DNA from 2 places in the Candidatus Thiodiazotropha endoloripes genome. Region 2 is predicted to be linked to the other one. Evidence: predicted binding sites of a transcription regulator. Region 2 holds the regulator's gene; the other holds the start of a gene.
The links. Region 2 encodes FNR, which switches genes on or off when oxygen is low (the NO sensors DNR and NnrR bind a similar motif). Its sites were predicted from a motif close to TTGATNTANATCAA; they were not measured.
Positions count from the first base shown of each region.

Region 1: a site for FNR is predicted at 1,845-1,858, ahead of A3193_RS05590 (TatD family nuclease-associated radical SAM protein). Genes of this name have one in related genera too.

Region 1 covers NZ_LVJW01000003.1:1,234,715-1,239,497, reverse strand. Annotated here, with positions in the region: gene A3193_RS05595 (HDOD domain-containing protein) at 222-1,736, shown strand; gene A3193_RS05590 (TatD family nuclease-associated radical SAM protein) at 1,917-2,516, shown strand; gene mnmL (tRNA modification radical SAM protein MnmL/YtqA) at 2,522-3,439, shown strand; gene ubiU (ubiquinone anaerobic biosynthesis protein UbiU) at 3,484-4,479, shown strand; gene A3193_RS05575 (U32 family peptidase) at 4,483-4,783, shown strand, end outside.
Region 2 covers NZ_LVJW01000003.1:607,968-612,750, forward strand. Annotated here, with positions in the region: gene A3193_RS02785 (lytic transglycosylase) at 1-278, opposite strand, end outside; gene A3193_RS02790 (class I SAM-dependent methyltransferase) at 711-1,472, shown strand; gene rnhA (ribonuclease HI) at 1,505-1,939, shown strand; gene dnaQ (DNA polymerase III subunit epsilon) at 1,944-2,648, shown strand; gene fnr (fumarate/nitrate reduction transcriptional regulator Fnr) at 2,708-3,466, opposite strand; gene A3193_RS02810 (sulfur globule family protein) at 3,862-4,212, opposite strand; gene A3193_RS02815 (CTP synthase) at 4,565-4,783, shown strand, end outside.

The DNA.
Region 1 (4,783 bases), 630 kb from region 2:
AAACCTCTCAATACCGAATATTCAAACCGGTTAGTTTAACACCCCCCCGTTCCCGCAGAAACCAAGTAATTTCCCCTACCGGCCGAGAGGCGGATTGGGTGTTGTAGTGCCAATCAGACCTTGCCAGCGCACCACATAGGTTTTATCTTGGAGCGATAAACGATTAACCCAGGGGTGTTTCTGAATGCAGAAAACCTCATCAACCATAATACTTGCAGGCTATGTCCCAGACCGTTGAAGAGTGGGTACGGCAGATCTCGTCCGAATCCATCCCCGTCATGCAGCGCACCCTGACCCAGGTCAGAGACCTACTCAACAAATCCAGCGTTAACCATACCCGGCTTTCGGAAGTGATCTCGCGAGATCCGGGATTCAGCCTGTATGTGATGCAAAAGCTCAGTCAGCTTCCCAATCAACCCAAGGAGCCGATCACCCGAATCACACTGGCGATCCCGATGCTGGGGATGGAGTTGATCGAACAGGCCAGTAAAACCCTGCCTTCCCTCGAGGATAAACTGAAAGGTCCCCCAAGACGCGGTCTCTACAATTGCTACAGTCGGGCGGCTCATGCAGCACTTTATGTCCGCAGTCTGGCCAAGATGCGTAATCTGCCGGACACGGATGGACTCTATACCGGGGCCCTGCTGCACGATATCGGCGAGATGGCCCTGTGGTCTGTGGTTCCGGATGAGATGCAGCGTGTGCAAAACAAAATTCTCAGCGGGGATGACCGGGAGAGTGTTGCCAAAGCCGAGTTGGGCTGCACATTCGAGACACTCAATATCCACTTGAGCGAACGCTGGCAACTGCCGGATCTGATCAAAGAGTCACAGGGTATCTCCAACAGTTTTCTGCCCAAACCCCTCTCGGTGATGCTCTCCTCTGCAATCGCCCGGGAAACCAGCCTGGGTTGGCAGCGGGAAAAGACCTTAGGGGATATGGAACTGCTGGCCGAGTTCCTGGAAATCCCCCAGGAAAATGCCATTTCAGCGCTACACCGATTGGCCGCAGAGGCCGCGCGGGATCTGCATGCCCTCCCCCTGCCACTGCCGGGCTTCTATATCATCAGCGGCGATCCGAAGCCCGTCACAAAGTCTGCCAGTAGAAAAGCGGAACAACCGACCAAGCACACACCCCCGTCCCAAAAGGCTGCGCTGGAAAAACCTCAACCGGCGCCAGATCAGAAGACACAACCCAGCACCAGCAAATCGCCCCCTGAAACAGAAACACCTGCAGTGAAACAGCAAAAACCCGCAGCTGTCAGCGACACGCCACCGGCACAAAAGAGCAACCCATTACAGGAGATGCTCAACAGCGCCCTGCAACAGATGCACGAGGATCTTGGCCTGAGCCGCACCATGTTTGCCATGCTTACACCCGATCGCGCCATGATCAGATCCCGCCTGGTCATAGAGTCAGAACAGCAGCTGTCCCTGAAAGGCTTTGCGCTTGACACAAAAAAACCTAGTTTATTCAAGATATTATTAAACAAACCTCAAGCTGTTATTCTGAATAAGGATAATGCTGAAAAATACCTTCCCATGATCCCCCAAGAGGCAAAAGAACAGATCAACACCAGTGGATTCGTCTCCATGTCGATCTTCATCCGTAACAAACCGGTGGGACTTTTTTACGCGGATAACGGCTTAAGTGGGCCAGGGGTAACTCGCCAGCAGTTCGAAAACTTCAAGGTAATCTGCCAGAAAATGATGAAAACAATGGGTGGCGGCAAATAAGCACTGCACGATTACCGCTGAACGCCGCCCTTAGAACCGATTACTCAATCAGATCTGATTACGTACCAATAATCTGCTTGTACTGAGTTTTTTATCTCAGTGATTGTCTTGACCAAAGTCATTGTTTCGCTCATTTCAAACGCTAGGATAGCCTCTCTAAACTCACTCTATGAGAGCATCGTGCAACAGCAGATCAGCTACCAAATCGGCAACAATCTCTATCTCAGCATTACCGACCGCTGCACCCTTGAGTGTGCTTTCTGCCCAAAGACCCAGGGTGACATGACGGTACAGGGTTATGACCTGACCATTCACCACCGCCCTACTGCCGAAGAGGTGATCACATCCATTGGCGATGTCTCCAAATATGATGAGATTGTCTTTTGTGGCTATGGCGAACCCACACTCAGGCTCAATGTACTGCTGGAGGTTGCTCGCTATGTCAAACAGCACGGCGGACGTGTGCGGGTCAATACGGATGGACTCTGCAACCTGGTGCACAAACAAGATACCCTGCCTGAACTGGCGCAATGCGTCGATGCCCTGTCGGTCTCGTTGAATGCGCAAAACAGTGAGATTTACGATCTACACTGCCGCCCCAACCTGCCTGGCTCCTATCAGGCTATGCTGGCATTTCTTGATCGGGCAACAAAATATATCCCTGATGTGACCGCCACAGCGATCGATGGCCTGGATGGGGTCGATATCGAAGCCTGTGAAGGTATCGCAAGACAACTGAAAGTGAAATTTCGTCGCCGCGAACTCAATGTAGTGGGTTGATTCGCATGACCACCCTGGCTGAACAACTCCCCACATTCGGGCAATATCTGCTCAATCGCTATGGGGAGAGAGTGCACAAAATTGCGCTTGATACAGCGTTCACATGCCCTAACAGAGACGGTACCAAAGGGCTTGGTGGTTGCACTTTCTGTAATAATGTCTCATTCAGCCCCAATGGCCGTCGTCCCAAACCGATCAGTGAACAGTTGCAAGCCGGCCGGGAGGTTATTCGAAAGCGTACCGGGGCGAATAAATATCTTGCTTATTTTCAAGCATATACCAATACCTACGACTCTCTCGATCGGTTGGCGGAGCGTTATGATGAGGCGCTTGCCGAGCAGGATGTCATCGGACTCTCGATCGGAACCCGGCCTGACTGCGTTCCCGACGGGGTATTGGAACTACTCTCCGGTTATAAGACACAAGGCTATGAGATCTGGCTGGAACTGGGTCTGCAATCCGCTTTTGATGAGACCCTGGAACAGGTCAACCGGGGACATGGGTTCGCCGAATACCAGGATGCGGTACTCAGAGCAAGAAGCCGGGGCATCAAGGTCTGCACCCATTTGATTGCCGGCCTGCCCGGTGAAACTTCCCAGCATAACCGGGAGAGTCTGCGGCGGGTCACAGCGCTCGGTACAGACGGCCTCAAGCTGCACCCGCTACATGTGGTCAAAGGAACCCGGCTGGCAAACAGTTGGCGAAACGGCGAATACACCCCTTTGACGATGAACGACTATATCCAGATCGCTGCCGATCTGGTGGAACAGGCGCCTGACAACATCGTCTGGCACAGACTGACCGGCACCGCTTCCGAAACAATTCTGCTGACACCCGCCTGGTGTGCATTCAAATGGCAGGTGTTAAATGGAATCGCCCGGGAACTGCAACGTCGCCGCCAGAGTTGCCGAAACGTTGCCTGAACTGATATGAATTGCTCGCCGGATTATTAACTATGAGAAGCAATATGGAACTGGTCTGCCCTGCCGGCAATCTGCCCTCTCTGAAAGCTGCCGTCGATAACGGCGCTGACGCGGTCTACTTTGGGCTGCAAAATGATACCAACGCCCGCCATTTTCCCGGGCTCAACTTTAATCTGAAACGGGCCCGTGAAGGGATCAGTTATGCAAAATCCCGTGGTAAACGGGTCTTCATGGCGATCAACACCTTTCCAAGGCCTGAGGGCTGGGAGCGTTGGTGTCAGGCGGTGGACAGCGCTGCGTCACTCGGTGTTGATGCCCTGATCTGCGCCGACATCGGTATCCTGGGGTATGCCCATCGCACCTATCCCGACCTCAACCTGCACCTTTCCGTTCAAGCCTCGAGTACCAACTATGAAGCGCTGGCATTTTATGCCGACTCATTTGGCATCAAGCGGGCTGTTCTGCCTCGGGTGTTATCACTCAGCCAGGTCAGGCAGGTAATCGAAAACAGCCAGGTCGAGATAGAGATTTTCGGCTTTGGCAGCCTCTGTGTGATGGTTGAGGGCCGCTGCATACTCTCCTCTTATGTTACCGGCGAATCACCCAACACCCACGGTGCCTGCTCCCCGGCACAATTTGTTGAATATCGGGAGACAAGTGAGGGACTGGAATCCCGCCTAAACGGTATCCTCACCGACCGCTACGGCCGGGATGAACAGGCCGGTTATCCTACGATATGCAAAGGTCGTTTTGCCGTAGGTGACAACACTTACTACGCCATCGAGGAGCCCACCTCCCTGAATACACTGGAACTCCTGCCTCAACTCTATGAGTCCGGAGTCAGAGCGATCAAAATCGAAGGCCGACAGCGGGCGCCGGCCTATGTTGCCCAGGTTGCCAAAATCTGGCGTGCCGCCATCGATGCCTGTCAGCGTGACCCGCAAGGCTATCAGCCACAAGCCGCCTGGCAGAGTGCCCTCGACCAGGTTTCAGAAGGAAATTCAACCACCCTTGGCCCCTATTACAGACCCTGGCAATAATCCATGAGCACCAATCCCAAGTTGTCACTCGGACCCATTCTGTTCTACTGGTCAAGAGATGAGATCTACCAGTTCTATGAGCAGGCGGCAGAAATGCCGGTGGACATCATCTACCTGGGTGAAACCGTCTGTTCCAAGCGCCGCAGCCTGAAGACCCAGGAGTGGATCGACATCGCAACCAAGCTGAGTGAGCAGAGCGACAAACAGATCGTGCTCTCCACGCTGGCACTGCTCGAGGCAGAATCCGAACTGAAGACCCTCAGAAAGATCTGTGAAAATGGCCGCTTTACCGTGGAAGCCAACG
Region 2 (4,783 bases):
TGCGCTGGAGTCGGGTCGGGCAGAGAGGCAACCACTTCGGAGAGCTGTTCGGCCAAATCCGGCATCGACTCGGGAATTACCTTCTCACTGCCGGTCAGGGGTTGGATCTGCACGGTTTCAGTGGAGAGGTTGTCCAGTGGAACTTCGGTCAGGGCCGACTCCTCAGCAACGTTCGGCAGAGACTGACAGGCCGCCAACAGACAGGTGAATATCAGATTCATTGCGAGCAGGTAGGGCTTGCTGAGAAGTGTTGCCGAGCTGTTAAGTGACTTTGACATACCGAATACTGAAAGAAAATGTAACCAAAGCCGTGTATGATTTCCATGTGGTGAACTCCTGACAAACGGCCGCATATTGCAATCTGTGATCGTTTCGGCCTCGTTTCGCGTGGCAACACATATCACTGGGCGGGGCTGCTCGGTTGCACAGCAAATCCTTGATTTGCTTAGTGATGGTCCGCTGGCCCACTGTCTCAATCCAGGCGCAGCCATGAACCCTCTTGTGCCTGACAACCGCCGGGACATCGGTTAGCAATATGAGACGCTACACCTGAATCCTGCACAAACCAGGGCCGCTCATTCGCCTCTTTGTGGTGTCATACTGATAGACAATCGGGTCGGATGCCACAACAGCAGGTTTAAGAGCGGCGCTCAAAAAGAAACACAGATTACCTGACAGTAGTGTCGGTAGCAAAGCCGATAGCTTGACAGATGAGAGAATACAGGCGGCTAAAACTGCGATCTTGCCAACAGAATCACATTCAGGAGTGGTTCGGTACCCCTCTTGGAGCGAATCTTGTCGCCCAGGAACGGATCCCGCTTGAGCGCCATCTCTCAGCCATTTTCGGCTACCATCTGGTGCAGATCGGTCATCAGGGGGTGAGTGAGGAGCTGCTGCAAGTCAGTCCAGCCCGAAACCGGCTGGTGATGGGGATCGGCAACTCCGGGCAGCCGGGTAAACTACAGGCTGATCCGAGTCATCTGCCGTTTGCCACCGACAGTGTGGATGGGGTGCTGTTGCCCCACACCCTCGATTTTTCTCTCGATCCCCACCAGGTGTTACGCGAAGTAGAGCGGGTTCTGATACCCGAGGGGAAGCTGTTACTGAGTGGTTTCAATCCCTGGAGTCTGTGGGGTGGGGTGAGGTTGCTGCGCATGCGCTCTTCCACGCCTCCCTGGTGTGGCCACTTTTTCAGCAGCCGGCGGGTACTGGATTGGCTGGCACTGCTGGGCTTCGATCTGCTGGAGATCCAGTATCTGAACTACCGGCCACCGATTCAAAGCCTGGGTGTGATGCAGAAGTTGCAGTTTATGGAGCAGTTCGGTGACAAGGTCTATCCGAATTTTGGTGGTGTGTATATCATACTGGCGGTGAAGCGAGTGGTGACGATCACCCCGATCCGGCCGAAATGGTCGGTGAAGAAGCGGGTTATTCCCACCGCAGCTGAACCCACAATCAGAAACGGTACCTGAGTTACACCTACCATGGATTGCAGCAGAATTCGATGACACAGCATGTAGAACTCTTTACGGATGGCGCCTGCAAGGGCAATCCCGGGCCTGGTGGCTGGGGGGCAGTATTGCGCTATGGGGATCATGAGAAACAACTCTTTGGGGGCGAGGCCAGCACCACCAATAATCGCATGGAGTTGTTGGCGGTCATCAAGGGATTACAGCAGCTGAAAAGAGCCAGTCGTGTCGCTGTGACCACCGATTCCCAATATGTCAAAAATGGCATTACCCAATGGATTCATAACTGGAAAAAGAATGGCTGGAAGACGGCCGCCAGGAAGGCGGTGAAAAATGCCGATCTGTGGCAGAGCCTCGACTGCGAGGTTAAAAAACACCAGGTGGATTGGCACTGGGTGAAAGGGCATGCGGGGCATCCCGGTAATGAGTTGGCGGACCAGCTGGCCAACAAGGGTATCCAGGAGCTGTAGGATGATGCGTCAGATCGTGCTCGATACTGAAACCACAGGTCTGGAGCCTGAACAGGGCCACAGGATCATTGAGATCGGCTGTGTCGAGCTGGTCGACAGGCGGCTGACCGGTAACAATTTTCATCAGTTTCTCCAGCCGGAGCGGGAGATCGATGCCGGAGCTATCGAGGTGCATGGCATCACCAATGAGTTTCTTGCCGATAAGCCCAGATTTTGTGATGTGGCCCAGGATTTCGTGGAGTATGTACGTGGTGCCGAGCTGATCATCCACAACGCCCCGTTTGACGTGGGATTCCTCGATCATGAGTTGAAACTGATGGAGAATCCCCAGCGTATCGACACGCTTAGCGCGGTTACCGATACACTGGTGATGGCAAAGAAGATGCATCCGGGGCAGAGGAACAGCCTCGATGCCCTGTGTAAACGCTACGATATCGACAACTCTCATCGTGAGCTTCATGGAGCACTACTCGATGCGGAGATTCTGGCGGATGTCTATCTGATGATGACCGGCGGCCAGGCGGCACTGGTGTTGGATGATCAGCTCGGACAGCAGGGTGGCGATGAGAATGCGGCCGACAATATCCGTCGTCTGGCTGCCGACCGTCCACCCCTGAAGGTGATCCTGGCGGATGAGTCCGAGCTGGAAGCCCATCAGCGGCAGCTTGAAGCGATGGGTGAGGCCTGTATCTGGCACAAACAGCCGTAGCGGTCGAATCGGAGAAAAGACCCTAGGGCCTATTAGATTTAGTGTTAACAGGCCCTAAGTCAGCCCCTTGATTGACTCGATTTGGCGCTGTCGCTGCCCTGCACGATGTCGTAGAGTCTGGGTATGTCGAGCAACTGAACATGTTTGCGTTCCACCCTCAGCAGGTTTTCATCCTGAAAACGGGTAAAAAGCCGGCTGACTGTTTCAACGGCCAGGCCAAGATAGTTACCGATTTCATGACGGGACATACTGAGAAAGAAGTCGCTGGCTGAAAACCCCCGTTGTTTGAATCGCTCCGAGAAACTGAGCAGAAAGGTGGCCAGGCGCTCTTCGGCACTCTTTTTACCCAGCAGGGTCAGCATTTCCGTATCCTGGCCGATCTCGCGGCTCAGCAGGCGGTACATCTGATGCTGCAGGCTGGGCATGATGGCGCTCAGAGACTCCAACTGGGAGAATGGGATCTCGCACACCGCAGTGGTCTCAAGGGCAATCGCCGAGCAGGTGTGGCAATCATCCTGAATGGCATCCAGGCCGATCAGCTCACCCGGAAGGTGGAAGCCCAGTACCTGTTCTCCGCCATCTTCGTTGGGACTGTAGGTTTTTACCGAGCCGCTGGTGATGACCCGCAGGCTATGGAACTTATCACCGCCACGGTATAGATGATCCCCACGATGGTAGGGTCGGCCCCGTTTGATGATGCAGTCAAGGCGCTCCACGTCATCCGGTGTCAATCCCATCGGTAGACAGAGGGTGGCCAGACTGCAGTTCTTGCAGGCTACCTTGATATTTTCAAATGAGACAACTTTTCTGCTAGTCAAGTAATCGCTCCAGCATGCGGGGTGCTTTGATATCAACGCCTGGTAAAGACGGTTTTCGCGTCAGGGGTATCATTTCCTTTCCGAGATGACCTCAATTTCCTCAATGGCGTTACAGCTCCCAGAGGTTGATGTTTAAACCGCTGGAGCCACCTCTACCGCATTCCCGGCAAACAGCCTGTCGGAGCGGATAGCTTGTCTCCCCATCCTACAACCACATCCTTGTCTCTCTACTATTTTGTGAACCAGCACACGGCCTATTTTTCCAGAAATTCTTGATGTTGATCAAGTCGTTTTGGTTTTTTTATTACTTTGGGTCATTGCAGGAGCCGTATCCAGGGCCGTTGGGAGCAAAAAAAAGCCGGCCTGAAGGCCGGCTTTTCTGCACATGGGTAGGCTTATTGAGCCGGTGCAGCTGGTGCAGGTGCTGCAGCTGGAGGCGCAGGATAGCCGTATGGAGCACCGTAAGGAGCGCCATAAGGAGCACCATAACCGTATGGAGCGCCATAACCATAAGGTCCATAGCCACCATAGTCACGGTAGTAGTTGTTACCCCGGCCATAGCCAGAACCGCGGGCATTACCACTCATGCCGAAGCTGAAATCACCGGAGCCATCACCCCAACCATCGCCCCAACCGTCATTGTTCCAGCCGCGGTTACCATAGCCAGGACCGCCCCACCAGGCAGAGGCACTGGTAGACGCAGCTACAAGAGCAGCGATGCTCAGAACTTTAGCAAATTTAGTCATGCTTTCTTCCTCTCAAATGATTGTTTTGATACTACCATCGGTGATGTATAAAAGTGGCTTCCTAAGCCTCCATCATACGATGCTTGAGGACTCTACAACGAGGTCGGCCGAAAAAACGGCTTGGACTGTCGGGTAAAGTGCTACTAGCCTCAGTAGTTGTTATTTGCGAAACACGCCAATCGATTATAGACCTTGAGCGGTGATATTCAAACGAATTCTTCCCCCCTCGGCAGTTATGACGAATCTATGACGGACCGGCCCTTCGAGATTGAGTGAAGAGGGCCAATCTGGTACTGTTTACCCCCGTCCTATATCCCATTCCCAGCACTCTAACCCTGGTAAGCAGAATTACATGACCAGTTTTATTTTCATTACGGGCGGTGTGGTTTCCTCACTTGGTAAAGGTATCGCCTCAGCCTCTCTGGCCGCACTCCTCGAGGCCCGCGGCCTGGATGTCACCATGATCAAGCTGGATCCCTATATCAATGTGGATCCCGGCACCATGAGCCCTTTTCAACATGGTGAGGTGTTTGTTACCGAGGATGGATCGGAAACCGATCTGGATCTCGGT